DNA from 2 places in the Isachenkonia alkalipeptolytica genome. Region 2 is predicted to be linked to the other one. Evidence: predicted binding sites of a transcription regulator. Region 2 holds the regulator's gene; the other holds the start of a gene.
The links. Region 2 encodes NrdR, which represses ribonucleotide reductase genes. Its sites were predicted from a motif close to CACNANATNTNGTG; they were not measured.
Positions count from the first base shown of each region.

Region 1 (16,525 bases), on a different contig from region 2:
AAGGAGATAAATAAGGGTCCCAGCCGACTTCTAAAACGGCAATGTTTTCATAAGCAATCCCGTCGTATTCTCCTTGGTGAAGATAATCCATTAACTCTTCATCCTTAGGTCTTGATCCGAAGGGAAGGGCCAAAGTATTCATTTCATAGTCCGGCAAGTACTCTAATACCATATTGTTTAAACGTCCCAATTCATATTGTAGTTTCTCAGCGGATAAATTATTAAAATTTGCATGGGTGTAACTATGGTTTCCGATATCCATTCCCTGATCTACGATGTAGTTTAATTTATACTCTACCAATCCCTCCTGCTCGAAAGGAGTGCCTCCATTAATAAAAAACGTTGCTTCCAAAGGAAAATCTGGATGTTCTTCATGAAAATCAGTTAGAATACCTACGGCAGAGTCCGAGTCAATTTCCCATTCTCCATCGCTATTCTCAATCATATTGAAGTTGTTCTGCCTCCCATCGTCAAAAGTAAGCACAACCGGTTTATACCCAGGATCAATTTCGATATTACCTGTTGCATAGTCCTCTAAACTAACGGGACGAAATCCTCGATCGTACAGCTCCTGTAAATCTCGACGGAAATTATCCGGGGTACGTACCCATGTGTCCTCTGGCTCATCAATATGATGATACATCAGCACCATAACTTCCCCTAGTTCATTGGCCTTGACTAAAGCCGGGTCTACTGATTCTTCCATTTTTTCATCTTCACTTTTTTCCTCGGTAAGTTCATCGGCTTCCTCTTCCTTTGATTCTTCCTCTTGGTCAAGAGTTTCTTCTTCTTGAGATTGGTCTAGAACATTTCCTTCTTCTTCAGCACTTTCATCGCAAGCAATAATAGCTACGGCGATTAAGAGCATAATTCCCATAAGTACGACTTGTTTTTTATTCATTATCGCATTGCACCCCTTTTGAAGTTGTTCATAATTTGTTTTACTAAATGCCTTTCTGTTTGTGGTTGTTCCTTTCCTTTGTTTTCCATTACCCTTACATCCAAATCTTTCTAAGCCAACTCTCTTGCATAGACAAAGAATATAGTTAGAAAACTTTAACTATTAGAATAAGCTGTGCTTTTGTAATAATATAACTTATACCCTATGAAAACGCAACTAAAAGTATTCCGATAAATCCCTTTTAAAAAAGCAGAAAATCGATTAAGATAGTATAGAAAGAAAAAATAATGAGGTGATAGAATGTTTCATAATGGTGAAAACCAAGCAGAAAATAAATTGCTATTACTCTACTTGTTATCGGAAGTTGATGGTGAAGCCTACCAGAGACAAGTAGTTGATTTAATTCTTGATCATGCGGTTATGGATTATTTCATGGTACAACAGTTGATTTCAGAATTAAAGAAATCAGAACTTATAGAAGAAAAGTCCCCTCGGGAAGAAAGCAAAAAACTTGTCCTAACCCCGGAGGGGAAAAATACCTTAGCCTATTTTAAGAACCGAATACCAAAAAATAAGCTTCAGAATTTTAAACAATTAATTCAAGATAGAAAGCAAGCTTTACAAGAAAACATTAAGGTCTCATCCAAAATACAAAAACTTCAGGATGGCTCTTATCTAGTAAAATTGGGAGTTGTTAAGAATGGTGTGGAAGAACTTTTCTTGAAACTTCATGTTTCAAACCTCCAAAAATCGGAAAGGATAGTAGACCGCTGGAATAAAAATCATTATTGGGTTTCTGAAGAATTATACTCCCTATTACTCGATAATTAAGTCAGGGCTTTTGCCCTGACTTTTCTAATAAATCATGATCGGTGAAGGGTAGTGTTATGAGCGACGTTGAAGCTGATTCAGACGGTCTTCTATGGTTTTTAACATCTTACGGTATTTTTCCACTTTTTCTTTCTCTTCTTCCACAAGACTTTCCGGAGCCTTCTTAATAAATCCTTGATTTTGAAGCTTCCCTTCCGCCCTTTTTACTTCTTTTTGATATTTCTTTTTCTCTTCTCCCAAGCGTTTCAATTCTTTTTCAATATCTAAAAGATCTTCTAAAGGGATGAATAGATCTATCCCTTCCACTACTGCAGAAACAGCATCTTTGGGTACTGAATCAGGATCCTTAAGAATTTCCATTTCCGATACGCCGGCTAAGGACTTAAAGTAGGACAAATGACGGTTTGCGATTTCTTTTTTACTCTTATCCTCGGTATGAATCATTAATTTAGCTTTTCTTGATGGTGCCACATTCATATCACTACGGATGTTTCGAAGATTTTTGATAATCTCCATCACAAGGGCCACTTCTCCTTCTTCCTTTGGAAAATGAGCTTTTTCATTGTATTCCGGCCAAGGTGCCACAATCACACTGGAATAATCTTCTTTGATATTTTGCCAAATTTCTTCCGTGATAAAAGGCATATAGGGATGGAGGATTTTTAGGATATTCTCTAAAATATGGTTTAACGTATATTGAGCGGCCCTTTTCTCTTTAGGCTCTTCTCCATACAATCGTGTTTTGGAAAACTCAATATACCAATCACAATATTCATTCCATACAAAATCATAAATTTTTTGTAGGGCAATACCCAGTTCAAATCGATCCATATTTTCTGTAACATCTCTTGTTACTTGGTTGAATCGAGAAATGATCCAGTAATCTGTGGTATTCAAGTGATTTTTCACATCGTTAAAGTTTACTGGAGAGTCTTCGCTATTCATTAATACAAAGCGAGTAGCATTCCATAATTTGTTAGCAAAATTCCTGCTGGATTCCAGTCGTTCAAGGTGGAAGCGCATATCATTCCCCGGGGTATTGCCGGTAATCAACGTAAAGCGCAGGGCATCGGCTCCAAATTCCTCAATGGCTTCTATAGGGTCTATACCATTGCCTAAGGATTTGCTCATCTTTCGACCTTCAGCATCCCGAACCAGTCCGTGAACAAGCACATGCTTAAAGGGGATTTCATCCATAAATTCCAAACCGGAAAAGGCCATTCGTACGACCCAGAAAAAGATAATGTCATATCCTGTCACCAATACGTCCGTAGGATAGAACTTATTTAGTTCCATGGTTTCTTCAGGCCACCCTAAAGTGGAAAAAGGCCAAAGTGCAGAACTGAACCAAGTATCAAGAACATCTTCATCCTGTACTATATCCTTGGATTCACATTTTGCACACTGCGTCGGTGCTTTCTTTGAAACCATAATCTCATCACATTTCGTACAGTAGTAGGCCGGTATACGATGTCCCCACCAAAGTTGACGGGAAATGCACCAGTCCCGAATATTTTCCAACCAACTTAAATACGTTTTCGAAAATCGGTCGGGTACAAATTGAATTTCTTTATTATTTACTACTTCCATTGCCGGCTTTGCTAAGGTCTCCATTTTCACAAACCACTGCTCTGATGTAATGGGTTCTACAACGGTGGAACACCGGCTACACTGACCCACGCTGTGATCATGTTCTTTGATTTTTGACACAAGTTTTTCAGCTTCAAGATCTTTCACGATGACTTTACGGGCCGCGTAACGATCCAAACCTTGGTATTGTTCCCCCCGTTCATTTACCTTTGCTTCTTCATCGAGAACCATAATTTGTTCCAAGTCGTGTCTTAATCCGATTTCGAAGTCATTGGGGTCATGACTGGGCGTGATTTTTAACGCACCGGTGCCCATTTCTTGATCCACATATTCATCGGCTATGATGGGGATCTCCCGGTTAAGCAAGGGGAGAATGGCTACCTTACCGATAAGATGCTGATATCGTTCATCTTCCGGATGTACGGCAATGGCAGTATCCCCTAGCATTGTTTCCGGTCGGGTCGTGGCAATAATCACAAATTCATCGGAATCTTTCACAGGATACTTAACATACCAAAAGTTTCCTTTTTTATCATGATGATCTACTTCTGCATCGGATAAGGAGGTTCTGCAACTCGGACACCAATTAATGATTCGATTGCCTTTATAAATAAGGCCCTTTTCATAGAGTCTTATAAAGACCTCTGTCACTGCATCATTTAGGCCATCATCCATAGTAAATCGTTCTCTGGACCAATCACAGGAGTTTCCAAGCTTTTTCATTTGGCTGACAATTTTTCGTCCATATTCATCACGCCAACTCCAGGCTCGATTTAAAAACCCTTCTCTCCCCACGTCTTTTTTTGTTAATCCCTCTTCTTTTTTCAATTTCTCCACAACTTTTACTTCCGTAGAAATGCTGGCATGGTCTGTTCCCGGTTGCCATAAAGTTTCATATCCCTGCATTCGTTTCCAACGGATTAAAATATCCTGTAAAGTGTGATCTAAGGCGTGACCAATGTGTAATTGCCCAGTGATATTTGGGGGGGGCAGTACGATAGAATAAGCGGGTTTGTCTGAGTTTGCATCGGCTTTGAAATAATCTTTATCCATCCAATGCTGATAAATTTTTTCTTCAAACGCTTTCGGATCATAGGTTTTCGCTAACTTTTCACTCATATCATTTCCTCCTTTTGTATACAATCGAATTTCAAACAATAAGACATGAAAAAAGCCTCATCCCCAGAGCTGATAGAATCAGTTAAGGACGAAGCTTGACATTCGTGGTACCACCTTAGTTTCTATAATGAAGCACTTAATAGTACCTATTGTAGACACTTCTTTTGGATAACGGATCTACCGTCTACAACTACTAAGTTTCATTGCAGAAGCTCCTAGGCTACTTCAGCAGCAATTGCCTTTAGCGATATTTCAGCAGACCATCGCCTCTCTTTTAAGGATTACTACCTACTACTCCTAATCATTGCTTATTATCTAGTTATTATAAATTATAATGAAATTTTCATTTTTGTCAATCAATATTTAATTAGCTGAAGAATCATTTAGAAACTTTATTTTCTTTTAATTTTTTAAGCCCCATCCGTAAATATCTGAAAAAAGCAATTACCGTTATTAGAATTGCTGTAATTAGTAAATATCTTCCCACGTTAAAATCCAGTCCGATAAGCAAAATCGCTACATAGAACAATACCGTGGAAAATTTCCCTAATTTGTTTGCAGGAATAACCGTTTTATCTCTTCTAGTATATAGAATGGTTGCCCCTAAAATCATCAGTCCTTCTTTAATACCCACGACGATTAAAATCCATAGCGGTAAAATTTCTGCTATAGTAAAACTGATAATTACGGTTAACTGCATTAACTTATCGGCGAGGGGATCTAAGGCCTGACCAATTTTCGTAACCTGTTGAAATTTTCGGGCTAAATAGCCATCTAACCCATCGGTAATGCCTGCTAAGAAAAAAACCCCTGTGGCATATAAGAGATTGTTATCTTCAAAGAAGAAAAAAACATAAATAAACACAGGAATTAATAATAATCGCAGGATTGTTAATATATTTGGTAAGTTCATATAACACCTCTATTGTCCCAATTTCTTATAACTCCATCATACCATAACTAATAAATAAAAAACAATCCTCTCTGCGATTTTCAGTAACTTCTAAGCTTCTTATCCAAATTTATGAATTAAGTCGAACTTCCTTCACAAAAGATCGGAATTCTTCTTTCAAAGCTTCCATCTCTTCTTTTGTGTAAGAGGTCATTTCTTTGTTTGGGAGCAAAACTTCATTGTTTAATCTTCCCCGTTGTAATACAAACCGATTACTGTTATGGACCATTTGCTTTAATCCCTCGATGGATTTTACAGTCATCATTCCTTTGACAAAAGTGGTGCGGAATTCATAATCAATAGGGTAGGTTTTCAATAGTTTGAGAGACCTCATGATTTTTTTTTCAAATCCTGATTTCCCCGTTACCCTTTCATAGTCATCCAAGGAAGTTTTTAGGTCCATAGCAACATAATCCACATATTTGTTTTCTAAAAGCTCCTTTAACATCGCAGGATTTGAACCGTTAGTATCGAGCTTAACACTAAAGCCAAGATTTTTATAATTTTTAATAAAGCTCACCAAATCCTTCTGTAGGGTTGGCTCCCCCCCGGAAATACAAAGATTTGAGATATATTTATTACGCTTAAGCAGCGTTTTTTCGAGTTTCTCTTCATCCATTGTATCCCCGCATTGGTTTACAATACTTTTGTTATGACAATAAGGGCATCGAAAATTACACCCTCCTGTGAAAACAACAGAACAAAGTTTTTCAGGATAGTCCACTAAGGACAGTTTTTGAAATCCCAGTATCTCCATGGTACCTCCTAATTAGCGGGTTTAATAAGATTAGCCAGGCTGATTTCATCGGAAAAGGTTTCCCGATCCTTATACTCTTCCTTCTTTCCTTTATTCCAAGCCTGAACCGGACGATGGAAGCCTACAACTCTTGTCCAAACCTCACTATTTCGATTACAAGTTGGGCATTGAAAATGTTCCCCCTTTATATAGCCATGTTCCGGACAAATAGAAAAGGTGGGGGTGATGGTAATATAGGGCACACTGCTTTTTTCCATAGCCGTTTTAATTAGTGTTTTGCAGGTTTCAACGTCACCCACTTCCTCCCCTAAAAACCCATGCATCACGGTTCCTCCGGTATATAAGGATTGTAACTTTTCTTGAAGCTCTAAGGCTTCAAAGAAGTCTTCGGTATGGCCTACGGGCAACTGTGTAGAATTCGTATAATAAGGTTCTTTCTCTCCTTGAGTGAAAATCTTTCCATACATTTTTTTATCCAGTCGAGCGAAACGATAAGCGGCCCCTTCCGCCGGAGAAGCTTCTAGATTCCAGAGGCTTCCTGTTTCTTCCTGAAAGATTTGAATTACTTTATTCATAAATTCCATTATTTCCACAGCAAATTGATTGCCTTCAGGGGTGGTAATATCCTTTCCTAAAAGATTTACACAGGCTTCATTCATTCCGTTTAGACCGATAGTGGAGAAGTGATTTTTAAAGTATTCTCCTGTATTATCTTTTACCCCTTGTAAATAAAACTTTGAATAGGGATATAATCCGGCTTCCATGTACTTTTCCAGCATAACCCGTTTCGCATCACAAATTTCACGGGATTTTTCCATTAATAATCGGACCTCTTTTTTGAATTCCTCTTCACTCGTGGCCAAATACCCGATTCGAGCCATATTTAAAGTTACCACATTGATGGATCCCGTTAGAGGATTGGCTCCAAACAGTCCGCCCCCTCTTTTTCTCAGCTCCCGATTATCCAGTCTCAATCGACAGCACATACTTCTTACATCCTCAGGAGCAAGATCAGAGTTTAAAAAGTTAGCAAAATAAGGAGTTCCGAATTTCCTTGTCATTTCCATGATACTGTTGACCACGGGGGCATGCCAAGGAAAATCCTTGGTAATATTAATGGTGGGTATCGGAAAACTGAATGCTCTACCTGCTCCGTCACCTTCCATCATCACTTCACAAAAGGCTTGATTAAACATATCCATTTCTTCTTGAAACTCTCCATAATTTTTGTCTTTCAAAGCACCGGCAATTTTAACTGGTTGCTTCGTTAATAATGGATGGGGAGCAATATCCAAAGTAACATTTGTAAAAGGCGTTTGAAAGCCTACCCTAGTAGGCACATTAAGATTGAAGACAAAACGCTGCAGTGATTTTTTTACCTGCGTGTAGTCCAGTCCGTCATAGTGAATGAAAGGGGCTAAGTACGTATCAATACTTGAGACAGCTTGAGCACCGGCGGCTTCTCCTTGCAGAGTGTATAAAAGGTTTACCAGCTGACCTAATGCGGATTCAAAGTGTTTCGGGGGACGAGATTCCACTTTTCCTTGAGCTCCTTTGAAACCCTGCTCTAGAAAAGCTTCTAAGTCCCAACCACAGCAGTAAGGGGCTAAAAGACCTAAATCATGAATATGTAGATCGCCCTTGATATGTGAATCCCGTAAGTTTTTATCATAAATTTTGTTTAGCCAGTATTTCTTCGTAATATTTTCTACTATATGATTATTTAGCCCCTGCAATGAAAAGCTCATATTTGCGTTCTCATTCACCCGCCAGTCATCAAGATTCACATAGTCTTCGATCATCTCCTCAGCATCCATAAAGAGATTTTTCACTTCCCGAATTTCCTCATGGCGTTTTCGGTATAAAATATAGGCTTTTGCAGTCTTTGCATGTCCCTCTTCGATCAAAATTTTCTCTACCACATCTTGAATATCCTCCACTGCAGGAATATTTCCCCGATAAGTTTCCTTTAACACGGACTCTACCTTTCGGGTTAAATCATCGGCCTTAGCCTGATTTTTTCCACCGACGGATTGCGCTGCGGCAAAAATAGCTTTAGTAATTTTTACTGAATCGTAATTTACAATTTCTCCATTCCTTTTTTGTACCTTTGCTACTGTCATTCCTACCCCTCCTTGAAATTCCTAAGTTCATCTACTACATATTGTATATTATATAGAAAAGAGCTACAAGATTCAATCCAAATCGGAAAGAAAAATGAAGCTCTTCTTATATCCCTTGAGAATACTAACTAGCTTTTGAAATTATTTTTCTTTGAAAATTTTATTCAACTCATACATTAATAAATTCCACCCGGTAGGATTAAACCCTGGATCCTGATGGGAATTAAGGATTTGTACACGAGTTTTCAGATGACTTTTACTTATTAGAAGTTTATTTTTTTTATCGAAATTTTGATTAATCGATGCATTCTTTTTCCCTAAAATCAACTGATGTTTCTTCAGTTGGTTCTTAAGTTGAAGGACTGTACCGATATTGCCATGTACTAAAGGGACCTGATTATTTAGCATCTGTTTTATAGTATCGGTTAAAAAAACATAATGGGTACAGCCTAAAACGATAACATCTCCTTTGCCAATAGAGGCCTTACCCAATAGTTTTCGCAAGTACTCCAACACCTTGGCCCCTACCCCGCCCTCCTGTTCAATTAACTGCACAAGTCCCGGACAGGGTAATTTTAAAATTTCTTTATTAGTGTCAATATTTCGTACAAGTTCATGGAACTTTTCTTCTCTTAAGGTAAAAGGGGTTGCCATCACAACCACGCGGTGAATATTTTCCATATTGACGGCGGGTTTTACTGCCGGTTCCATTCCAATAATAGGTATATTATACAGACTTCTTAAATCACTAATTGCTGCACTGGTTGCGGTGTTGCAGGCAACAACCATGGCTTTCGCATTTTGGTCAAGGAGTTTCTGCGCAACACTTTTGGAATAATACAAGACTTCTTCTCTTGTTTTTTCTCCATAGGGCGCGTTTTTAGAATCACCGAAGTACAAATATCTCTCCTCCGGCAGGGTTGTAATCATTTGTGCAAGAACACTGATCCCACCTAAACCGGAATCAAAAACACCAATCGGCTTAATCATATTGACAAACATTCCCTTCTTACCTAGTAGTTGACTCGTTTCTTCCGCATACTGATATTTAATAACAGACCAATGGCAATCATATTCGATAACATGAATGTGCCTCCATAACTTACAAAGGGTAGCGGCTTTCCGGTAACAGGCATCAGTCCAATGGTCATCATGATATTAGCAAAAATATGGAAGGCAAGCATGGAAATAATTCCCACCGCCAAAATGGATCCAAAAAGATCCTTTGACTGCTTAGCTACTATAATTCCTTTAACCAAAAGAACGATATACATTAATAATAAAATCGATACTCCGACAAAACCCAATTCCTCTGCAATAACAGAAAAAATAAAATCCGTATGTTTTTCCGGTAGAAAACCCAACTGACTTTGAATCCCCTCATTAAATCCTTTGCCAGTTAACATACCGGAACCTACCGCATAAATAGATTGGGTGATTTGATAAGCATCCCCCATAGGATCCAAGGTAGGGTTGATAAACACCATGATTCGTCGTTGTTGATAATCATTCAGAAAGTTCCAGGCAAAGGGAGCGCTTGCCAAAGCAACGATAAAAGTTATCAAAATATATTTATACTTTAAACCTGCCACAAAGAGCATGCCAAAAGTAAACACGGGAAAAACTAAAGTAGTTCCCAAATCCGGTTGCATATAAACAAGCCCCATGGGAATCCCGGCAATTATAAGTATCTTGCCTAAAGTTTTCAACTCATTAATTGTTTCATGATGTTCGCTGATGAATTTTGCCAGAGAAATGATTATTCCAATTTTGGCAAAGTCCGAGGGTTGAAAACCAAATCCCCCGATATAAAGCCAGCGGTTAGCTCCCCAATCATCTCCTCCTACTCCAATGATTAATACAGTGATCAGCAATAGTATGGAAAAAGCGTATATCAGAAGGTAAAAATTCCCAAAGGTTTTGTAATCAAAGAATAATATTAGGGTTATGACGATTAAGCCAAGAATCATTGAGCTTAATTGTGTTTGAATATAAGCATCACTGTTTGCTAAATTGCTTGTGGCACTGGATATCATAATGATTCCAAAAATTGAAATCATAATTACCACTGCAAGTATTGTAAAATCAAGATTTTTTATTGCTTTTCCTTCAAGTTTCATTTGCCCACTCCTACATTTTGCTGACCTTAGTTTAATAGATCCAGTACTATTTTTCAAGTTTTGTTTTTCAAGTTCTATTTTTAAAATTCTTCATCCATAATTTGCAGGGTTTTATCCATTAATATTTTAAAGTTAATTTGATTTTCATTCAAGGTATCTTTCCGAAATATTTTTTGACAAAAAATGAGATCTTCTTCCAGGTATCTTTTCCCTCGACTAATTAAATTCTTGGACTCCGTTTCCAACATTTTTTCTAGTTTCTCTTGATGTCTCTTTTTTTGGTTCATCCCCCACAGAACACCTGTATAAAGAACTCCCCCCAGGAGAAGGTATTTTCCTAATGAAACATAAGATTTTCGCGGATTGATCTTTTTATCAATTTGTAGCAGAGCGAAGCTTTTGAAATCATGGCGATACGCATTATGCTGACTATAATATAAAAAAGTCAGGGGGATTCCCATAGCCAGGCATTTACTAAAATTACTTCTATATGCTTTCCAACGATCGACCTCTTTCGTTTTTGATGCTAAACCGCTTTCTTGATTCAGTTCTCCATTAAATATTTTCATTTGTTCATCGCTAATTAGTAATTGTTTTTGTACCCATTCCAAAAGCTCTCTTTTATCCTCGGACATATAATGGTTAGCAGTTGATATCGATAATATATCCTGCATCAAAGTAAAACGCAAAATATCCCTTTCCTGTCCCTTGACTTTGTTTAACAAAGAATTTACAGACTTTTCTAAAGAGATCTCTTCCTCTTCACTGCTCAAAAGAAACTCTAAAACCTTTTTCCGATGTTTTTTCGGCATCTCTATATAGGCCATTACCTTATAGAAAGTTCGTAATTGGAAGACATCTGTATCCCTTAGTTTTGTAAGTAAGCTTGCAAGGATTAATCCATACTCCTGTTTAATCGCTTCGTCTAGTTTTCGGATATCTCGAACCATAGCAAATCCCTCCTTATTTATTTACTTAATGCATTCACAAAGGCTTTGTGTAGATCTTCTTTCAAGAAGACCCCATATTTTTTCAACACAATGGTTAGGGCTTTAAATAAGCGATAAAGCTTTTCTTCGCTACAGTTTTCCCCCATATGACCAATTCGAAGAACTTTACCGGACAAGTTTCCGAGGGAAGTTGAGATGAAAATTTTATGTTCTTTCCATAGCTCATCCTGAATCATTTTATAAGTTATCCCTTGGGGAATCTCCACTGCAGAAATGGTATTAGAAAAACCACTATCAGGATACAGACTTAGGCCCGCATTAATCACGGCCTGTTTTACACCGTTCCCAAGCAAGTTGTGCCTCGCGATCACATCCTCTCGATTCCATCGATCAAGGGCTGTTTCCAGACCATAAAAAAGATGTATCGGTTGACTATAGGGTAAAGTTTTTGTTAGTTGTATATCTTTCCACAACAGTAAGTTGGTATACAAACTTGGAATCTTCTTCTTTTTATTTGAGATCATCACCCATGCATCTTGACTAATGCTCAGCATGACCAAACCTGAAGAAGCGGATAAACATTTCTGGGATCCAGCTATGACCAGATCTAAATTCCATTCATCGGTCTCCAGTTTTTCTCCTCCTAAAGTGGAAACCGCATCCACCACACTGAGTATGCCATGCTTTTTTAACAATATGCTGATTTTTTCAATATTGTTTATTACCCCTGTAGGGGTTTCACAGTGAACTAATGTAGCAAACTTAAATGCATTCTGCTCTTTCAGAAGTTTCTCTAGTGTGTTGATGTCTATCGGTTTTTTATTATCGCATGAAAAGTAATATACATCACCACCATATTTTTCCGCCATTTCTCCAAAGGTTTTACCAAACAGTCCATTTTCAATACATAAAACCTTATCACCGGGATCGATCAGGGATGCCATAGCCGCCTCTAAACCTAAGATTCCCTCCCCGTTTAATATGCGAATATCATTTTTTGTTTTAAATACTTTTTTCAATTTATTTGCTACACCGAAATAATAATCCAAAAAATCCGGATGTCCATCGGGGATCGTCATCGGCCTTGCCATTGATTTCCTAACTTCTTCGTGGACCTCTGTCGGCCCGGGGCTCATAACCAGAATTTCATTCATTGAATTCACTTCCTCTACAAGTTATATTGATGAGTTTTTTACTTCCTAGAACATTTGCTTTACTATATAAGCCACACCATGTTCCTCATTACTTTTTGTAATCCAGTCAGCTTTTTCCAATACTTTCCCGTCAGCATTTGCCACAGCTACCCCTAGGCCCGCAGTTTCAATCATAGAAAGATCGTTTAACTGGTCTCCTACAGCAATCATTTTTTCCTGCGGGATTTTTAGTTTTTCGCCTACATATTCTAACGCGGCTCCCTTTGAAGCTTTGTCACTTAAAGCTTCAATATTATTACTGGAGGAACTTGTTATCGTAACGCCGGGAATTACCATTAATTGCTTTTTGATTTTACTTAAGACATATTCCTGCTCTGATAAAATAAAAAAAGTGTTTAAGGGAATTTCTTGATCTTTAATCTTATAAAAGTCAATCTTCTTTAAATTTTTATCGGTAATCATTTTAACAATCAATGATTTATATAGGGACCAAGAGCTTTTGTGTTCATGCCTTAAAAACCGTTTAGCTTCTAAAAAACGAGCCCTGTAACTTTGAATGTATATATTTTCCTCATCCGAACTATGGAAGTATGCTTTCTCGCTGTTCAAAATATTGATGATTTTTGTAGTGGCTTCAGGTTCTAGATAAATGGATTTTTCGACCTTCCGGTTTTTATTACGTACAATAGATCCGTTATTTGTAATAAGATAACAGTTAAAAGTGAATAAGTCTATATATTTTTCCAATGTACTATAAGACCTTCCGGTAGCAATAACAATTTCCACCCCTTTTTTACTGATATGTTCCAAGGCTTTAATGTTTTCTTCCGAAATTCTTTTATTGTCTCTAAGCAGGGTTCCGTCCATATCTGTTGCTAAAAGTTTATATTTCAATGTGGCTGCCAACTTTCTATCGTATAATCTGTTTTTTATTTTTCCTATATCTAATTCACTAGTCTTATTATACCTTTTTTTTCTTCAATTAAAAAGACATGCACCTTCTTTCCTTGATAATTTTCTATTTCCCTCTCAAATATTGTATTATTATGTTATAATGTACTCAGGTAATCAATAATATCAATATATTTTTTTATTAAACAGGAGGGATTTTATGTTATCAGAAAAACTAACAAATGAATTAAATGAACAAATCAAACACGAATTCTTTTCAGCAAATTACTATTTAGCCATGGCGGCTTACTGTAAAGATCAAAACTTGGATGGTTTTGCTAATTTCTTTGTAGTTCAAGCGGAAGAGGAACGTTTCCATGCAATGAAGTTTTTCAACTTCATTGATGAAATGGGCGGCAAAGTCATCATCACCGGATATGATGACCCTAGAACCAACTTTGATTCCATGATAGATGTTTTTACTGCGGGATTGGAACATGAACAATTCGTAACAAAACGTATCCATCATTTAATGGATATTGCCATGGAGGAAAAGAACTACCCTGCCATCAGCTTTTTAAACTGGTTCGTTGACGAACAGGTTGAAGAGGAAGCGACCATGACAAACCTGCTAGAGAAGCTTAAACTAATCAACAATAATCCAAATGGTTTATTTATGCTTGATAAGGAACTCTCTACACGAAGCTTCGTAGCAGAAGAAGCGTAACGAGTTAATATATTCTAAAACCATACCCTAACCTGAAACAAGATCAACATGATCTTGCTTCAGGTTTTTTAAATTCCAACCGAAATCAAAGGAATTGATAAGATATGACAATATAAGTCCTGATTTTTAAAGAAATTCGCGCTAAAAAGACTTCAGCCCCTTAGAAGAAAATTCAGGGCTTTCTAAGGCTCTTTACTGACATTGTTCTATTTCATCGTAGATGATATAGTTAAGTGTAGTTTAATTGGAGTTAAAACTTCAAAAAAATAATTAGGAGTGATTTTGTTGAACGATTTAAGTAGTGATTTATCTAGTGACAATATTAGGCGGTTAGTCCAGGAGGAAAATGTTAAATTTATTAATTTACAGTTTACAGACGTTTTCGGCAAGCAAAAAAACGTAGCAATTACCACTAGTCAACTGGATTCCGCATTAAATGGTGAAGTAATGTTTGACGGTTCTTCTATTAAAGGTTTTGTACGTGTTGAAGAATCCGACATGGTGTTGGCACCGGACCCATCCACATTCCAGATTTTCCCTTGGAGAACCGACTCTGAAGGAAAAGCAGCTCGAATGATTTGTGATGTTTATAATACAGACGGAACGCCTTTTGACGGATGTCCAAGAGGTGTCTTAAAACAAGTTTTAGCTGAATTGAAAGAGTATGGTTATGAGTATTATGTCGGCCCGGAAGTAGAATTCTTTTTGTTTGAACGTGATAAAGATGGGAACCCTACAACCGAAATCCATGATACTGCTGGCTATTTTGATATGTCACCAACAGATTTAGGCGAAGATGCCCGTCGAGATATGGTTTTGATGTTGGAAAAACTCGGTTTTGAAATTGAAGCTTCTCACCATGAGGCCGCTCCAGGACAGCATGAAATTGACTTTAAATACGGAGAAGCTTTAAAAGCTGCAGATCAAATATCAACTTTTAAATTGGTTGTAAAGACGATTGCAAAAAAACATGGTCTCCATGCCACGTTTATGCCAAAACCCCTAAAAAATGCACACGGAACCTGTATGCATATCAATCAGTCTTTATTTAAGAACGGTAAAAATGTATTTGAAGATAAGGATGATGAACTAGGGCTATCCCAGGAAGCCTATTACTTTATTGGAGGGCTCATTAAACATGCTCGGGCTTTTTCAGCAATCACGAATGCCTCTGTAAATTCTTATAAACGATTTGTTCCCGGCTATGAAGCACCAACGGATATTGCCTGGGGTATTGAGAATCGAACCCCTTTAATTCGAATACCCGGAACTCGTGGTTCTGGTACAAGAGTGGAGCTTCGTAATCCTGACCCCACAGCAAACCATTATTTAGCCCTTGCAGCTATTTTATCTGCCGGGCTAGATGGAATTAAAAATAAGATTGAACCACCGGCTTACTTTGATGGGTGTACCTATGATATGGATTGTGCAACGCGGGAAGAAAATGGAATTGAAAAATTCCCTGAAACCCTAGGGGAAGCCCTTTCAGAGCTAGAAAAAAGTGATTTCATGAAAGAGTCACTAGGAGAGCATATTTTTAACTTATACATTAAAGCTAAAAAAGCTGAATGGAGAGATTACAGTCAAGAAATCCATAATTGGGAGCTAAAGAAATATTTAAACTATTATTAATCAACCCCGATAAAACATCAAAAAATGCATAATTCGTGTAAAAGCCCCTGCTGAGAAGATCTCAGCAGGGGCTTTTCTTTTAATGTACGGCTCACAAATCTTCTACTTCAATTTATCCACGTACTTAAAAATAAGGGGGGGGCCTTATTGAACCTTCACTTGGTGATAGGTTTTCTTTCCTTTGCGGATCAATAATTTGTTATCCTCAAAATGATCCAACGTTATTAAATGATGAATATCTTTCACGGTTTCTTCATTAACATAAATGCCGCCTTGTTGTACTAAACGGCGTCCTTCTCCCCTTGAACTGATCAAACCGGTTTTTGTAAGCAAGGTTAAAATATCTAAACCCTCTTCAAAATCCTCTTTTTTCATTTCCGAGGTAGGTGCATCATCAGAGTACGATTTACCAGAGAATATAGCTCGCGCAGCTTCTAAGGCTTTTTTTGCTTCTGCTTCTCCATGAACTAGTTTCGTCGTTTCATAGGCTAATACTTCCTTCGCTTTTTCCATTTCTTTACCCTCCAAAGCGGACAGTCGTTTTACTTCCTCCGTGGGAACCATCGTAAGAAGCATTAAGCAGTTTTCCACATCAGCATCATGCACATTCCTTAAATACTGAAAAAATTCATAAGGTGATGTTTTCTTCGGATCTAACCATATAGTTCCCGATTCTGTCTTTCCCATTTTTTTCCCTTCGGAGTTTGTCAGCAATTTAAATGTAAGAGCATAGACTGAGTCTTTTTCCAACTTTCGAACAAGCTCATATCCCCCGAGT
Region 1 covers NZ_SUMG01000027.1:8,640-25,164, forward strand. Annotated here, with positions in the region: gene ISALK_RS13535 (polysaccharide deacetylase family protein) at 1-901, opposite strand, end outside; gene ISALK_RS13540 (DUF4364 family protein) at 1,202-1,732, shown strand; gene ISALK_RS13545 (valine--tRNA ligase) at 1,787-4,441, opposite strand; T-box leader at 4,523-4,755, opposite strand; gene pgsA (CDP-diacylglycerol--glycerol-3-phosphate 3-phosphatidyltransferase) at 4,821-5,354, opposite strand; gene ISALK_RS13555 (anaerobic ribonucleoside-triphosphate reductase activating protein) at 5,464-6,150, opposite strand; gene ISALK_RS13560 (ribonucleoside triphosphate reductase) at 6,159-8,273, opposite strand; gene murI (glutamate racemase) at 8,415-9,263, opposite strand; gene rodA (rod shape-determining protein RodA) at 9,287-10,393, opposite strand; gene ISALK_RS13575 (hypothetical protein) at 10,474-11,166, opposite strand; gene ISALK_RS13580 (pyridoxal-phosphate-dependent aminotransferase family protein) at 11,361-12,497, opposite strand; gene ISALK_RS13585 (Cof-type HAD-IIB family hydrolase) at 12,543-13,391, opposite strand; gene ISALK_RS13590 (ferritin) at 13,609-14,115, shown strand; gene glnA (type I glutamate--ammonia ligase) at 14,401-15,747, shown strand; gene tyrS (tyrosine--tRNA ligase) at 15,892-16,525, opposite strand, start outside.
Region 1: a site for NrdR is predicted at 8,306-8,319, ahead of ISALK_RS13560 (ribonucleoside triphosphate reductase). Genes of this name have one in related genera too.

Region 2 (16,525 bases):
CAGTTATTATTCAAGTCATCTCCTTTAAGCTTACCGGAAAAAGGGTATTCAAAATGAGTCCGATTCATCATCACTTTGAAATGAGCGGTTGGCAAGAAACGAAGGTGGTAACGGTATTTTGGACCGCAACCACAATGCTGGCTGTATTCGCAGTGTTTGCTATTCGTTAAATATGATTTATATTTATTCAGTATCGTTAGTGTCCGGTTTGAAATATAAAACAGGGGTGTGGGATAATGAATTTAAAAAATAAAAAAGTACTAATTGTGGGTTTGGCAACAACGGGGATCCCCTTGGTAAAGGTACTGAAAAAGCTGGGGGCAAAGGTGATGATTACTGACACTAAGTCTAGAAAAGAACTGCAAGAGACTACGGAAAAATTAAAATTAACCGGGGAAGAACTACTTTTAGGGCAACAATTAAGGAATTTAAAAGAAGCAGGGGATCCGGAGCTTGTGATCCTCTCTCCGGGGGTGCCGACGGAGATTCCCCTTGTGTTAGATGCGAAGCTAAATGGAATTGAAGTGATTGGAGAAATTGAACTGGCTTACCGATTGATGAAGGGACAGCTAGTGGCGATTACAGGAACCAACGGAAAAACCACAACAACCGCCTTAACCGGTGAGATTATTAAAAAAGAGAATCCCAAAACCCATATTGTAGGAAATATTGGGTTCCCAATGATATCTAAAGTGTTAAACTCTACCGAAGAGGATTGTTTTATTGCAGAAGTCAGTAGCTTTCAACTTGAAAGCGTGAAAAATTTCAGGCCGGATATCGCCGCAATTCTTAATCTTACACCGGACCATTTAAATCGCCATAAAACAATGGAGAATTATACCCGATGTAAGATGAACATCTTTAGCAACCAAAGGTTCAATGATACGGCGATCATTAATTATGATGACTCATTTTTAAGGGATGCTACACTGCACTTAGGGGCTCGAAAATTTTACTTCAGTCGCCTGACACCTTTGGAAGAAGGGGTTTTTATAAAATCAGAAAAAATTACCGTAAAGACTCATAACAAGGAGATCGCAGTTGTAGATAAAAAAGACTTGAAGATTTTAGGGGAGCACAACGTAGAAAATGCATTAGCAGCCACTGCAATAGCTTGGAGCCTTGGCATCAGTATTGAAAATATTCGAGCGGGATTAAAAAGCTTTAAAGGGGTCGAACATCGTATGGAAGTTTGTGGGGAAGTCCATGGGATTACTTTTATCAATGATTCAAAGGGAACAAATCCCGACGCATCAATAAAAGCGGTGGAAGCCGTAAATGACCCTATTATCCTCTTGGCCGGAGGGATGGATAAAGGCAGTGATTTTGAAGCGCTGATTGATCATTTTCCGGGAAGGGTAAAGTATTTGGTGGTTTATGGGGAAACTGCTCCAGTTATTGAAAAAACGGCGAAAGAAAAAGGCTTTCGAAATACAAAAGCCGTGAAGAATTTGGAACAGGCAGCAAAGTTTGCTTTTGATCAAGGGGTAACCGGGGATGTGATTTTATTATCCCCTGCTTGTGCTAGCTGGGATATGTATTCGAGCTATGAAAAAAGAGGAGAACATTTTAAAGAGATCTTTAAAAAATTAGGGAGGGTATCCGATGATTAAAAAAAAAGCAACGGATTTAACCATCGTTTTTGCCGTTGCAAGCTTGGTGACTATAGGTATCATCATGGTATTTAGTGCCAGCTATACATATTCTCTGGTACAATATAACGATGGTCTTCATTATTTAAAGCGGATGGGCATGTGGACAGTTCTAGGAAGTCTCGGGATGTTTATGGCTTCAAAAATCAAATACATTGTTTGGAAAAGGTGGTCGAAGTTTATTCTCGTCGTGAGTTTAGTAGCTTTACTACTTTTGTTTACCCCCTTGGGAATTACAGTGAAAGGGGCAACCCGCTGGCTAGGCGTCGGTCCGATACGTATAATGCCTTCGGAGATTGCTAAGTTGGGAATTATTATTTATTTAGCGGCATCTATCGAGAATAAAGGAGAGGGAATTCGAAATTTTTTTACTGGGGTTCTTCCCTATTTAGTACTTGGAGGGGTGTTTTTTTACTTGATTGATCAACATGATTTTAGTACTGCTATTGTGGTGATTGCTATAATGATTACCATGGTTTTTATTGGTGGTATGAAGATATCTCACTTTGCTTTGTTAAGCGGTGTTGTGTTTTCAGGAATAGGATATATGCTCTATCAATTAGTTTTTGTAGCGGAAAGAGCCAGTTATCGAACGGACCGCTTAATGACATTTGTTGATCCATGGGCTTATGCCCAGGGAGACGGTTATCAGATAATACAATCTTTATATGCCCTTGGAGCCGGAGGTATTCTAGGAAAGGGTCTGGGAAAAAGTGTGCAAAAGCACTTGTATCTTCCGGAAGCTCATAACGATTTCATTTTTTCTATAATAGGTGAAGAATTAGGGTTTATAGGAGGACTCTTCGTAATGTTGCTGTTTATGTTGCTGATTTGGAAAGGTATTAAAATCGCCATGAATGCGCCGGATCTCTTTGGTACATTAGTGGCTACGGGAATTGTTACCATGATTGCTGTTCAAGTGATTATCAATATTGCGGTAGCCACTTCTTCCATGCCAGTCACCGGCATGCCTCTTCCTTTCATTAGTTATGGGGGGAGTTCTTTGTTGATTTTTATGACGGCTATGGGCATAATGATAAACATCTCAAAATACTGTGACTTTACTAAAGGAGGCACAAAATGAAAGTGATTATAAGCGGTGGTGGCACCGGGGGACATATATACCCTGCCCTGGCCATAGCCGATACCATAAAAGCTAAAAATCCCGACGCGGAAATTCTTTTCGTGGGCAGGAAGGATGGTTTAGAAAGTGAAATTATACCGAGATACGGCTATCCTATTGAGTTTATTACCGTAGGATATTTAAAGCGTAAGCTATCCTTTCATAATGTTAAAAGCGGGTTGAAACTATTACAGGGTCTAGCTCAATCCAAAAAGATCCTTCGGAAGTTTTCGCCTGATGTTGTAATTGGAACCGGAGGTTTTGTAAGCGGGCCGATCGTATACACTGCTGCAAGGGAGAATTTTCCCACAATGCTCCATGAACAAAATGTCTATCCGGGTTTAACAAATAAAATCCTTGGAAAAAAAGTGGATGTTATTGCAATCAGTTTTGAAGACTCCAAGAAGTATTTTGTGCATCCCAAAAAAATGGTATTGACCGGTAATCCTATTCGAAAAGCTTTTCGGGAACCTTCAGAATCCAAGAGAAAACAAGAAAAGAAGCAAATTCTTATTTTTGGCGGCAGCGGAGGAGCAACGAAAATCAATGAAGGGGTTTCGTGGATTGCTGAGAATTATGACCGACTGCCCTATGAGATTTTGGCGGTCAGCGGAAAACACCATTTTAATGGAATGAATGAAACGATAAAGCATCAGGATATTGAAGTGGTAAGCTATTTAGAAAATATGCCGGATAAAATGAAGGAAGCGGATTTGATCATTTCCAGTGCAGGAGCGATAACGATTACGGAAATTCTAGCAACAGGGAAGCCTGCGATTTTAATCCCGAAGGCTTACACAGCAGAAAATCACCAAGAGTATAATGCCCGAAGCATTGAATTAAAAGGGGGAGCTATTGTGATTTTAGAAAAAGAGTTAACCGGAGAGAAGCTTCATCGAGAAATTGTGCGATTAACTGAGGATCAGCATCTACTGAAGGACATGGGGAACAAAAATGCCGCCTTAGCCCAAGGAGAAACGGAAGAAGATCTCTATAAGTTATTCGAAAGTTTATATAATAAACAAGAATTGAATTAGGTGAAGTCATGAAAAAATTAGGGCGGATAATAAAGGGAATAGTGCTGTTTATGATCATTTTTGGCGTTATTATTGTTAGAATGCTTTATATGGATATTTTGATGCTACAAAATCTGGAGATAGAGGCTTCAGAACATATCACCAAAAAATATTTTAAAGATACTACTGAAATCACATTGAATCAGAACATTCTTCGATATAATTTAAATAAAAAAGAACAGGGCATTGAAGAACATCCCTATGTCCGCGAGGTAATTATCCAAAGAAAATTGCCTGATACCCTTGAAATAAAGCTGAAAGAACGGGAAGAATATGCTATAATACCCTATAATGGTAATTACTTATTTATGGATAGGGAGCTTTTCCTTCTGCGAAAATCAGACTCCTACATTGTCGGAGATTTGCCGGTTTTACGAGAGGTGCAGGTCCAAAGTGCAGATATTGGAAATGAGATTATCACCGATAATAATGATCAACTACGGTTTTCATTAGATGCCTATGAAGCTTTATCGATTTCCGATATTTCTACAGATATTACAGAGTATTATTTAGTTGAAGATCAACTGATTGTAGAAACAACAGAGCATATTGATATTGTGCTAGGAATTGACATAGATTTACCCTACACGATTGTTGCAACACAACAGGTTTATGAGGATTTACTTAATCGTAATCAGCGCAATGTATCGATTATATCAAAATACAAGGATTATATCTATGTGGAAGCGGGAACTTTTTTTGAAGATCGCCGGTCTAATGAAGAGGAAGAAAAGAAGCATCTAGAAGAATCTGAAGAGGAAGAAGAACCCACTGGTGATAACTAGATTGTATGTTTAGGATAACGGCTTTAGGGGGATGAAAAATGAAAGATGTTAAAAGTAAAATTATTTTAGGACTACTCTCCATGCTTGTGGTATTCTCATTATCCGTTCAGTTTCAAACTATTCGGGACACAACCGGAGGAGAACTTCTTTCTACCCAACGTTCCCAAGCTATGGCCATTGAACTTAGAAATCTTCAAGAGGAACGGGAGCAACTAACGAAGGAACTAACGGATCTGGAAAATCGTCTTCAGGAGTACGAGCAGACCGATGCGGATGAAAATCTGATTATACAAAATCTTAGAAGGGATTTACAAAGGTACCAATTGATCTCTGGTCATGTTTCCGGACAGGGACCGGGGGTAGTTATCACCATTGAAAGTGAAGAGGAAGAGGGAGAGTTTTTGTTGTATAATTACGATATTTTACTGTCTCTTGCCAATAACTTAAATGCCGCCGGTGCGGAAGCTATAGAAATAAACGGGGAGCGCTATACCGCTTTGACTGAAATTTATTATGGTTCTAATGCCATTCATGTCAATGACCGACCCATTAGTCCTCCCTTTGAGATAAGAGCAATTGGACATGGGGACACACTGGAAGCGGCTTTGAATATTCGCTATGGCATTATATGGGAAATAAGACAATTTACTGGAATTAACGTGGAAATTACCAAAGAGGATAATATATTTATTGAAAGAGCACAAAATATTTCGGAGTTTGAGTACGCGGTACCGTTAGCAGAAGATGAACAATAGAATTTAAGGAGCTTTTACTATGAAAAACTCAAGGGATAAATTAATTATCGGGATAACGTTTTTTTTCGTAAGTTTTATGTTGGTAACTAATATCCGTAATACGGACATGAATTATGATTTCATTAGGCTAGATACTGTAGAGGCTTTTAATACCGAAATATCCGAAACAAAACAGGAAGTTGAAGATCTAGAGGAGTATATTGAACAACAGAGAATTCAGCTAAAGGAGTACCAGCAAGCACTTCAGGAGGGAACGCTAGAAGAGGTTCTTGCCATAGAGGTGAAAAAACAAAAAATGTATAGCCACCTTACACCGTTGAGGGGGCCGGGAGTTACAGTAACCTTAGAGGACAGTGAGCGAGAACTGGATGAAGGAGAAGATCCCAACAATCTTGTGATCCATGACCTGGATGTATTGAATATTTTGAATGATCTTAGAAGAGCCGGGGCAGAGGCGTTAGCAATAAATGGTCAGCGGGTGACCAGCCAAACCCAAATCAAGTGTCAAGGTGCGACTATCACGGTAAATGATGTTACCTATGGGCAGCCCTTTATTATAGAAGCTATTGGAAATCCGGACACCCTTAATGCTGCGATTAACGCGCCTACTTCCTATGCCTATATTTTACGGGAGTACTATGAACTTCCTGTAGGGTCGGAAATTAGTGATGAAATTTTGATAAAAGCCTTTGAACGGGAGCCGGCGCTGAATTATATAGAGATACAGGAAGGTGATTAAATGATTTTTGCATTTATTGGAATTTTATTAGGCGTGGCACTGGGATTTCTAATTCCGATTACTTACCCTCCCGGTTTTTCACTGTACATTTCAGTGGCAATTCTTGCTGCACTGGACTCGGTTTTTGGAGCTTTCCGAGCAAGCCTTGAAGAAAAATTTGATATAGAAATTTTTGTTTCCGGTTTTTTCGGAAACACGATTTTAGCTGTAGTTCTGGCTTATATTGGTGATAAATTAGGAGTCCCTCTCTATTATGCGGCGATTTTTGCTTTTGGAGGGAGATTATTCCAAAATCTAGCGGTTATAAGGCGGATCGCGATCCATCGCTTGAGGGTTGCTAGAGGAGTAAGCAAAACTGCTCGTAGTCAAAGGAAATAACAGTTTTTTTATTTTTTTTCATAAAAAAGAAGGATTTTGAAAAGATGTGTTGAATTATTGTATAAAGGAATAATTTATCATACTATATCTTGGTATCAAACCGTTCTGAAATAAGAAATATTCATACGTACTATAGGGAGGTAATGCTTATGTTGGAATTTGATGTTGACATGGATCAATTTGCTCAAATAAAAGTTGTTGGTGTTGGCGGAGGCGGAAACAATGCAGTAAACCGTATGGTGGAATCCGGCTTAAAAGGTGTGGAATTTATTGCGATTAATACGGATAAGCAGGCTTTGTATTCTTCTAAAGCTGAACATAAATTACAAATTGGAGAAAAGCTAACCAAGGGATTAGGAGCTGGAGCAAATCCTGAAATCGGTAAGAAAGCTGCTGGGGAAAGCAAAGAAGATATTTACCGAAGACTTGAAGGGGCGGATATGGTTTTCGTAACTGCGGGAATGGGAGGCGGAACCGGTACCGGAGCTGCGCCTATTGTATCGGAAATTGCAAAAGAAATGGGAATACTAACGGTAGGGGTTGTTACAAAGCCCTTCACTTTTGAAGGGAAAAAAAGGATGTCCCATGCTCAAATCGGTATAGATGATCTTAGAGATAAAGTGGATACGTTAGTTACCATTCCTAATGATCGATTACTGCAGGTCATTGAAAAGAAAACCACTATGTTGGATGCTTTTAAAATAGCGGATGACGTTTTGAAACAAGGGGTTCAGGGGATTTCTGATTTAATAGCGGTACCCGGTCTTGTGAATTTGGACTTTGCCGATGTTAAAACGATCATGTTGGAGCAGGGACTGGCTCACATGGGGATTGGAAGTGCCGTAGGAGAAAATCGAGCCTCAGAAGCTGCGAAACAGGCAATACAAAGTCCGTTGCTTGAAACCTCAATAAAAGGGGCAAAGGGAGTGTTGTTGAATATTACCGGCGGAGCGGGATTGGGCCTTTTTGAAGTTAATGAAGCCGCGGAATTGGTTACGGAAGCCGCTGATGAAAATGCCAACATTATTTTTGGAGCTGTGATCAATGAAGACTTAGAGGATGAGTTAAGAATTACAGTAATTGCTACCGGGTTTGATAATGAGCCTCTGAATGAAGAGGAAGTTCAAAAAAAAGACCAGACGATAGAATCAAAGAAAAAAGGAGATTCCTTAGACATTCCTGTGTTTCTACGAAGGAATAGATAAAGTGAACTAGGAGGATTTAGATGAATTGTCCATTTTGTTCCCATGAAGAATCGAAAGTTGTTGATTCAAGACCTACCGAAGAAGGGCAGGCAATTCGCAGAAGGAGAGAGTGCTCGAGTTGTAAAAAGCGCTTTACCACCTACGAAAAAATAGAAGAGCTCCCACTGATTGTTATTAAAAAAGGAGGAACCCGGGAATCCTATAACCGGAGTAAAGTTATGAATGGCATTATTCGCTCCTGTGAAAAAAGACCGGTTTCTCTACAGGATATAGAAAAGATCGTGGATGACATAGAAAAAACCTTGTACAATTCCATGGAGAAGGAAATAAGTACAAATTTTATCGGCGAACTGGTTATGGATAAACTAAAAAAAACCGACGAGGTTGCTTATGTGCGATTTGCTTCGGTTTATCGGGAGTTTAAAGATATTAGCACATTCATGGAGGAGCTTAATAAATTAATTAAAGATCCTGACACTAGCAATAGCTAGTGTTTTTTCTTTTGAACAAAGACTGAAAACTATATACGGTTTACAGTGCTGCTATAAAACTGTATAATAGTGAGGATTGTTATGTAAAGGAATAAAATTATGTTATAATAAAAATGCATTATAAGATAATATAGTTTATGGTTTTTAAAAAGTTAGAAGAAGGTGTTTAGGTTGGAACATGAAGTAATTAATCGAATTAGCAAGGTGGGACCGGAAACTATAGGTGCGGAACTGGAGATTGAGGTAGGGGATATCCTACTGAATATTAACGGTCAACCTATTAATGATATCATAGAATATCGTTATTTCATTTCCGATGAATATCTGGAAATGGATATACAAAAAAGCAACGGAGAAATATGGACTTTGGAGATTGAAAAAGAGTATGATGAGGATCTGGGATTGGAGTTTGAAAACCCTATTATTGATCAGTCTAAAAATTGTCAAAATCAGTGTATATTTTGTTTTGTCGATCAATTACCAAATAATATGCGTAAAACGTTGTATTTTAAGGATGATGATTCCCGACTATCCTTTTTGCAAGGGAATTACATCACTCTCACAAATATGAAAGAGGAGGAAATACAAAGGATTATTGACTATCGTATTAGTCCTATTAACCTATCGGTTCATGCTACGGATCCTGCTCTTCGAGTGAAAATGCTTAACAACAAAAAGGCCGGGGACATTCTAAAGGTTATGAGGGATTTTAATGATCATGAAATAAAGATGAACTGTCAAATTGTTCTTTGCCCCGGAGTAAATGACGGAAAACATCTAGATAAAACAATTCAAGACCTAAAAGAACTTCAGCATATTCAAAGCACGGCTATCGTTCCCGTAGGAATTACAAAATATCGGGAAGGCCTTTTTCTAATGAAGCCCTATGATCAAGGCACTGCTTCAAAGGTTATTGAACAGGTGGAAGCTTGGCAAAGATCGATAGTAAAAGAAAAAGGAAGACGGTTTGTTCATCTATCCGATGAGTTCTATATTTTAGCACAGAGACCGTTTCCTAAAATAAAAGATTATGAGGGGTTTCCGCAAATTGAAAATGGTGTGGGGTTAGTTGCCAAGTTTCGCGGGGAAGTTGACGAGGCTTTAGCTATGGAAAAATTTAAGGCTGAACAGGGTTCCCGTCCTGAGCTAAAGGATCTAATGGATGTCAATAGACAGGTGCTGGTTCAACTGGTTACCGGAGTCTTAGCAAAGGAATTTATGGAGAATATCGCAAAAAAAGTTCATAGCGTGTTGCCTTTCATAGAATTTGAAGTTATCCCGGTGAAAAACCGCTTCTTTGGAGAAACGATAACTGTTAGTGGTTTAGTGACCGGAGGCGATATTATTGAAACATTAAAAAGCCCAGAGGTCGAAGGAAGAGAAAGTAAAAATATCAAAACCATAACGATGATTCCCAAATCCATGCTAAAAGCAGAGGAAAACGTTTTTCTTGATGATCTTACTTTAAAAGATCTGGAACAAGAACTCAAAAGAACAGTCATCGCTTCCTCTGTGGATGGAAAAAGTTTTGTACGCAGTTTATTAGAAATATCAAAATCAACTTAAGGGGTGATAATATGGGAAAACCAATTGTGGCAATCGTAGGACGACCAAATGTGGGAAAGTCCACTTTATTTAATAAAATATCAGGAAAAAGGATTGCGATTGTGGAGGACAGACCGGGTGTTACCAGAGATCGAATATACATTGAAACCGAGTGGCTTAGTCATCAGTTTCATTTGATCGACACGGGTGGTATTGAGCCGAAGTCCAAGGAAATTATTCCGGCACAAATGAAACGTCAAGCGGAGCTCGCTATAGAAACTGCGGATGTAATTATTTTTTTGCTTGATGGTAGAGAAGGGTTAACGGCTAATGATCGTGAGATTGCTAGTATGCTAAGAAAATCCGGCAAGCCACTTTTATTAGTGCTCAACAAAGTGGATAACAGGGAGTCTTCTCCTTTTTATTACGACTTTTTCGAATTAGGATTAGGGGAACCGGTGGAAATCTCATCGGCCATGGGATTAAATATCGGAAATTTATTAGATGAAATGGTGGCTTTATTCCCAAAAGTCGAGGAACAAGACTACGATGAAGATGTTGTAAAAGTTGCGGTTATAGGAAAGCCAAATGTGGGGAAATCCTCACTGATCAATAAAATTCTGGGGGAAGATCGGGTAATTGTCAGCGAAATTGCAGGAACAACCCGAGACGCTATTGATACCCCTTTCACCCATGGAGATGACCGCTACGTATTAATTGATACCGCAGGTATTCGAAGAAAAAGCAAGGTTTATGATAACATTGAGCGTTACAGCGTTATCCGTTCAGTTACCGCTGTAGAACGGGCGGATGTTTGCCTGTTGGTTATTGATGCTATGGAAGGGGTAACAGAACAGGACAAGAAAATAGCGGGGTATAGTCATGAAGCCGGAAAAGCTTTAGTTATTGTTATTAACAAATGGGACTTAGTGGAAAAAGATACGAAGACCATGAATACCTTTATCAAGGACGTTCGTAATGAACTTTCCTACTGCTATTATGCACCGATTTTGTTCATCTCAGCTTTGACAGGCCAGAGAACAAACAAAATTATTGAAACCGTTAAGGCCGTAGCAAATCAAAATGCCATGCGTTTAAAAACCGGAGTACTAAATGAAATTATTGGGGAGGCAGTACTGCTCAATCAACCCCCATCGGATAAGGGGAAAAAACTAAAAATTTATTACTGCACCCAGGGAGGGGTTAAGCCGCCGACATTTATACTGTTTATAAACGATAAAAAGCTGGCGCACTTCTCTTACATCCGATATTTAACAAATAAAATACGTGAAAACTTTGGGTTTGAAGGCAGTCCGATTCGATTTATCTTAAAAGAAAAGGCGAAAGGGGATTAACTGTGGAGTTATTAGTTACCATCTTTGTTGCTTATTTAATTGGAAATTTGTCTCCGTCCTATCTCATAGGAAAAATGGCGAAAAATATTGATATTCGAGAACATGGCAGTGGAAATGCAGGAGCGACAAATGTACTTCGGGTAATGGGAAAAAAGTTTGCAGCACTAACTTTTGTCGTGGATGCCTTAAAAGGTGTAATGGCCGTTTTAGTGGTTCGATACCTTTTTGGAGAAGACTATGCCATGGTCGCCGGCATATTTGTCGTAGCAGGTCATAATTGGCCGGTTATTTTGAAATTCAAAGGTGGAAAGGGTGTAGCTACTTCCATTGGATTAATCCTTGTAATCCATCCTTTTTATGGGTTTATGGCGATTCTAATCGGCATTGCCTTTTTAATGAAAACTAAAATTGTTTCCCTGGGTTCGCTGATGGGAATGATATCCTTCGCGATTTTAGTTTTGGTTTTTAGCAGAGATTACGCTATTTTTGCCACAGTGTTGGCTGCTATGTCGATTTATAGACATAAAGAAAACATCCGTCGGTTAATGCGGGGAGAAGAAAAAACCATCTCCAAGAAAAAAAAGTCTTAAGGGAGGTTATACTATGAAACCATTATCTGTCGCTGTAATCGGAGCCGGTAGTTGGGGAAGTGCATTGAGTATTGTTCTGAATAGTAACGGACATAACGTGGATTTGTGGATGAGAAGCCCAGAACAATTGCAAGAAATCAAAACTACCGGAATAAATCAAAAGTATTTAAAAGATGTGACGATTCCTGGCGCAATTAAGTTATCCAATGAGTTGAAAACTGCCATCGAAGGGAAAGAAGTGGTGTTACTGTCGGTACCAACGCAATCCGTAAGGGAAATTCTAAGAAAAATCAAACCCTTTCTTACAAAGGACCAGATAGTGATCAATGTAGCGAAGGGTTTGGAGGTTCATTCGAAACTAAGAATCTCTGAGATTATCCATCAGGAGTTGGGGGCGCAACCCTGTGCAGTGGTATCGGGTCCCTCCCATGCGGAGGAGGCTTCGAGGGGGATGCCTACTACGGTGGTATCCACTTCGAAAGAAAAAAAGTGGGCAGAATTTGTACAGGATCTATTCTCTAATGAATACTTCAGGGTTTACACAAATCCGGATATTGTCGGTGTTGAACTGGGAGGATCCTTAAAGAATGTAATTGCCTTCGGTGCCGGAATTTCCGATGGTCTCGGTTATGGGGACAATGCAAAGGCGGCACTGATGACCCGGGGTATTAGAGAAATCGCTCGCCTTGGCGAAGCTATGGGTGCTGAAATTTCAACTTTTTCCGGGCTATCTGGTATTGGAGATTTAATCGTAACCTGCACAAGTATGCATAGTCGAAATAGAAGAGCAGGGATACTTATCGGTCAGGGGAAGTCTTTTGAGGAAACCTTGGAGGAAGTGGGGATGGTGGTTGAAGGTATTAAAACTACGGAATCTGCTTATGAATTGTCGAAGTTTTATAATATTGAGATGCCCATAACTGAACAGATTTACAATGTGATTTATAAAGGAGTGGCACCCAAGGAAGCGGTAGTGCAACTGATGAGTCGACGAATGAAAAATGAGATGGAAGAAATTGTAGAGTCGAAAAAGCTTAACTGGTAGATGGATTCCGGGAAAAAACAAAATAATGCAAGGAATCTTTTTAAAAGCGCTTGACTTTTACCGGTAAAAAGATTACAATATTTTTTGTAGCTTAATCGGGATGTAGTTCAGTTGGTAGAACGCACGTCTGGGGGGCGTGAGGCCGGCGGTTCAAGTCCGCCCATTCCGACCATTTAAAAATTCTTAAGGTTTCTACAAAAAACCGTGTCTCTTTGAAGGGACACGGTTTTTTTTGTGTTTTATGAAACATTTGGAATAAAACCGACGTCTAAAGGGTATAGGTTAAATAAGATCATAAAGGGGTGTATCAAATGAAAAAAATTGGAAAGATTTTATTGTTGCTGTTACTGATCACAGGACTGATTTTAAGTGCCACAGCCTGTGGTGGAGAGCTGGATGACCCGGAAAACGGACTTGAAGAGGATAATGACAGTGCAAAAGAAGAATCAGAAGACGAAGAATCAGAAGACGATAGATATAAGGAGGAAGAGGATATGGGTTCTAAGGAGGTTGAGGGAAACTATTTTACAATGGATGTAGAAAAGGATCAAGCTTTAAGCAATTGGATAGACACTAAAAAATCTGATGCCGGCGAGTTTCAAAACCCTGAAAATGGAAAAATATACCTGATTACTGCCGGAGAGAAAAATACCGGAGGCTATTCGATAAAGATTACAGAGGAAAAGCTTGAAGGAGAAGAACTGATTTTGATTTACAACGTACGTGCTCCAGGACCTGATGAAATAGTAACCCAGGCCATCACCTATCCTTATTTGCTTATTGAATTATCAGAGGAAGTGGAACATGTGAACTTTATAAAAGAGTAAATGGATATCCCCTGAATTTAAGGATATCCATTTGAACAAAAGCTGCGATAGGATCGCAGCTTTTAAAATTTTAATATGAATTTTCCAAGGAATAAACTCTAAGAAACAGATTGTGTTTAAGCATATCTTGTTGTTTAAAACATGAAATTGAAAGCTAAGGGACAATTATGATAGACTGGTAATTATAGAATATATAGAAAAGAAGGTAAGAAAATGGAGAATAAACGTGTTCTGTTGTTATTTGTCGATGGATTTGGAATAGGGAGAGAAGAAAAAGCTGCTTACAATCCTATTGAAACAGGAGATTTACCCTCTATCCAATCACTTCTAAAAGAAGGTATTCCTGTACCTACGGATGCCACCCTGGGGGTACCGGGGATCCCTCAAAGTGCTTCGGGACAAACCACAATACTGACAGGGGTTAATGCACCAAAGGTTATTGGGAAACATTTGAACGGATTTCCTAATAAAGAGCTCCGTGAGATAATTGAAAAAGAAAATATTTTTATTAAGCTGAAGAAGTTGGGGTTAAGAGTTACGAATGCCAATGCATATAATAAAAAATTTATTTCAAACCTGATAAGCAATTCTAAAGCTGTTGAGGAAATGTCGGTATCTACGGTGGCAACACTTTCTGCAGGACTTTCTTTACGCACCGAGGAAGATTTAAAAAAACAAACAGCTGTTTATCAGGATATAACGAATCGAATTATGCTGGAAAAATGGAAAGCCAAGGTCCCGATAAGGACGCCCCGGGAAGCGGCGGAAACTTTAGGTGAGATTGTGAAAAAAAATGATTTCACTTTTTTCGAGTACTTTCAAACGGATCTGGCTGGGCATCGGAAAGATTTTGAGAATGCCTATCGAGTTTTGGAAGAGTTGGACCAATTCATTGCTGGAATCTTAGAATCCTTTTGTTTTAAAAACACCTTATTTATTTTTATTAGTGATCACGGCAATATTGAGGATTTATCAACTCCGTATCATACAATGAATAAGGTGCCCATGATCGCACTTGGAAATGGATCCAATGAGTTTCGTTTAAGGGTCAACAGTATACAGGATATTACTCCGAGTATAGAAAATTATTTTGAATAAGAATCAGACATCTGAAACCTTAATACGTATATGATTAATAAAGCAGGATGATATTCGTAGTTTGGGATACACCTAGGGATACAATATAACTAAATTGAATAATAGAAAGGAGTAAAAGATGAATAAAAAACTATATCTATCAGAAGAGAATAAAATGATCGCTGGAGTTTGCGGAGGAATTGCTGAATATTTTGATTTGGATCCGACTTTAGTGCGATTAGGTTGGGTAATATTCAGTGCCATGGGAGGCGCTGGTATTATTGCTTATATTATTGCTATGTTTGTTATACCGAAGCGGGATTAAATAAAATCACTATGGAAAGAGGGTGTCATTATGAGCAAACGATTAACCATCTCAAATACTGATAAAAAAATAGCCGGGGTATGCGGGGGAATTGCCGAGTATTTTGAAATCGATTCTACCCTGGTCCGTCTCGCATGGATTCTGTTCATTTTTGCCGGCGGGGCCGGCTTCATAGGCTATATTATTGCCGCTCTTATTATGCCGAAACCTCCGGTAGACTACGGCCTAAACAAGTCCTCCGAGGATTTGGAAGAGGGGTTTGTTGATTTGGATGAAGTGGAGCCGGAGCAAGCCAAAGCCTCCGATGATGTTCAAAAAAAAACTGAATACCAAGAAAAAACTAATGGAAAAAACAACAATACGGCGCAATATATTGTAGGTTTCATCCTACTATTCTTAGGGATTAGCTTGCTTAGCAACAGGTTTTTCTTCTGGAATATTTTAAGCTTAAGACATATGGCTTCCTTAAGTTTAATTGCTATTGGTTTTTTTGTGATATTAAAAGAGTATCAAAGCCGTTAGTTAAATGTTGCCATCAAGTTAATCCCCCCTGTTTCTAATGCAATGAAAATATAGTAAAATGAAACTCTAGGGTCTATAAACTCTAGAGTTTTTTATAGCGGATCTTGGGTATAATAAAGACTGTTATGAAATAAGAAAGACTTAATATATTGGAGGGAGCAAATATGAAAAAAATTTTAATCACCGGAGCCTTAGGACAAATTGGCACGGATCTAACCCGTTATATGCGGGGAATTTACGGAAAAGAAAATGTTTTACCTTCAAGCAGGAAACGAAAAGAAGGTCACCCATTAATGGATGAGGGGAATTTCGAGACCCTGGACGTGTTGGACTATGAAAGGATAGAAGAGCTAGTTGAAAAACATCAAGTAACACATATAGTTCATTTAGCAGCAATTTTATCGGGCACCGGAGAAAAAAACCCCCAAGTTGCCTGGGACATTAATATGAACGGTTTGTATAATGTATTGGAAGTTGCCAGAATCCATGATTTATCAGTACTCATTCCCAGCTCCATTGCCGTATTTGGTGAGAACACACCAAAGGATCAAACGCCCCAGGATACGATCATGAGGCCCTCGACGATTTATGGCGTAACTAAGGTCTCTGGAGAGCTGCTTGCGGATTATTATCATAGAAAATTTGGAGTGGATACTAGAGGAGTCCGCTTTCCTGGATTAATCTCTAGCGATGCAATGCCTGGAGGAGGAACCACAGACTATGCGGTGCATATCTTCTATGAAGCAATCAAAAATAAAGAATACTCAAGTTTTATTGGCAAAGGAACCTTTATGGATATGATGTATATGCCCGATGCCCTAAAGGCCATTGTTCAACTAATGGAAGCGGATGAATCAAAACTGAAGCACCGAAATGCTTTTAATATTACAGCCATGAGTTTTGACCCTGAAATGTTAGCTAAGGAGATCCGGAAATTCATTCCGGAATTTCAGCTAAAATATGATGTGGATGAAAATTTACAAAAAATAGCCAATTCTTGGCCTAACAGTCTGGATGATTCTGAAGCAAGAACTC
Region 2 covers NZ_SUMG01000008.1:112,259-128,783, forward strand. Annotated here, with positions in the region: gene mraY (phospho-N-acetylmuramoyl-pentapeptide-transferase) at 1-170, shown strand, start outside; gene murD (UDP-N-acetylmuramoyl-L-alanine--D-glutamate ligase) at 237-1,613, shown strand; gene ftsW (putative lipid II flippase FtsW) at 1,606-2,736, shown strand; gene murG (undecaprenyldiphospho-muramoylpentapeptide beta-N-acetylglucosaminyltransferase) at 2,733-3,812, shown strand; gene ISALK_RS08435 (cell division protein FtsQ/DivIB) at 3,821-4,636, shown strand; gene ISALK_RS08440 (DUF881 domain-containing protein) at 4,675-5,391, shown strand; gene ISALK_RS08445 (DUF881 domain-containing protein) at 5,411-6,130, shown strand; gene ISALK_RS08450 (small basic family protein) at 6,134-6,508, shown strand; gene ftsZ (cell division protein FtsZ) at 6,658-7,713, shown strand; gene nrdR (transcriptional regulator NrdR) at 7,734-8,204, shown strand; gene ISALK_RS08465 (DUF512 domain-containing protein) at 8,409-9,770, shown strand; gene der (ribosome biogenesis GTPase Der) at 9,782-11,104, shown strand; gene plsY (glycerol-3-phosphate 1-O-acyltransferase PlsY) at 11,107-11,694, shown strand; gene ISALK_RS08480 (NAD(P)H-dependent glycerol-3-phosphate dehydrogenase) at 11,708-12,739, shown strand; tRNA gene ISALK_RS08485 (tRNA-Pro) at 12,836-12,911, shown strand; gene ISALK_RS08490 (protease complex subunit PrcB family protein) at 13,051-13,566, shown strand; gene ISALK_RS08495 (alkaline phosphatase family protein) at 13,780-14,664, shown strand; gene ISALK_RS08500 (PspC domain-containing protein) at 14,783-14,968, shown strand; gene ISALK_RS08505 (PspC domain-containing protein) at 14,999-15,490, shown strand; gene ISALK_RS08510 (L-threonine 3-dehydrogenase) at 15,655-16,525, shown strand, end outside.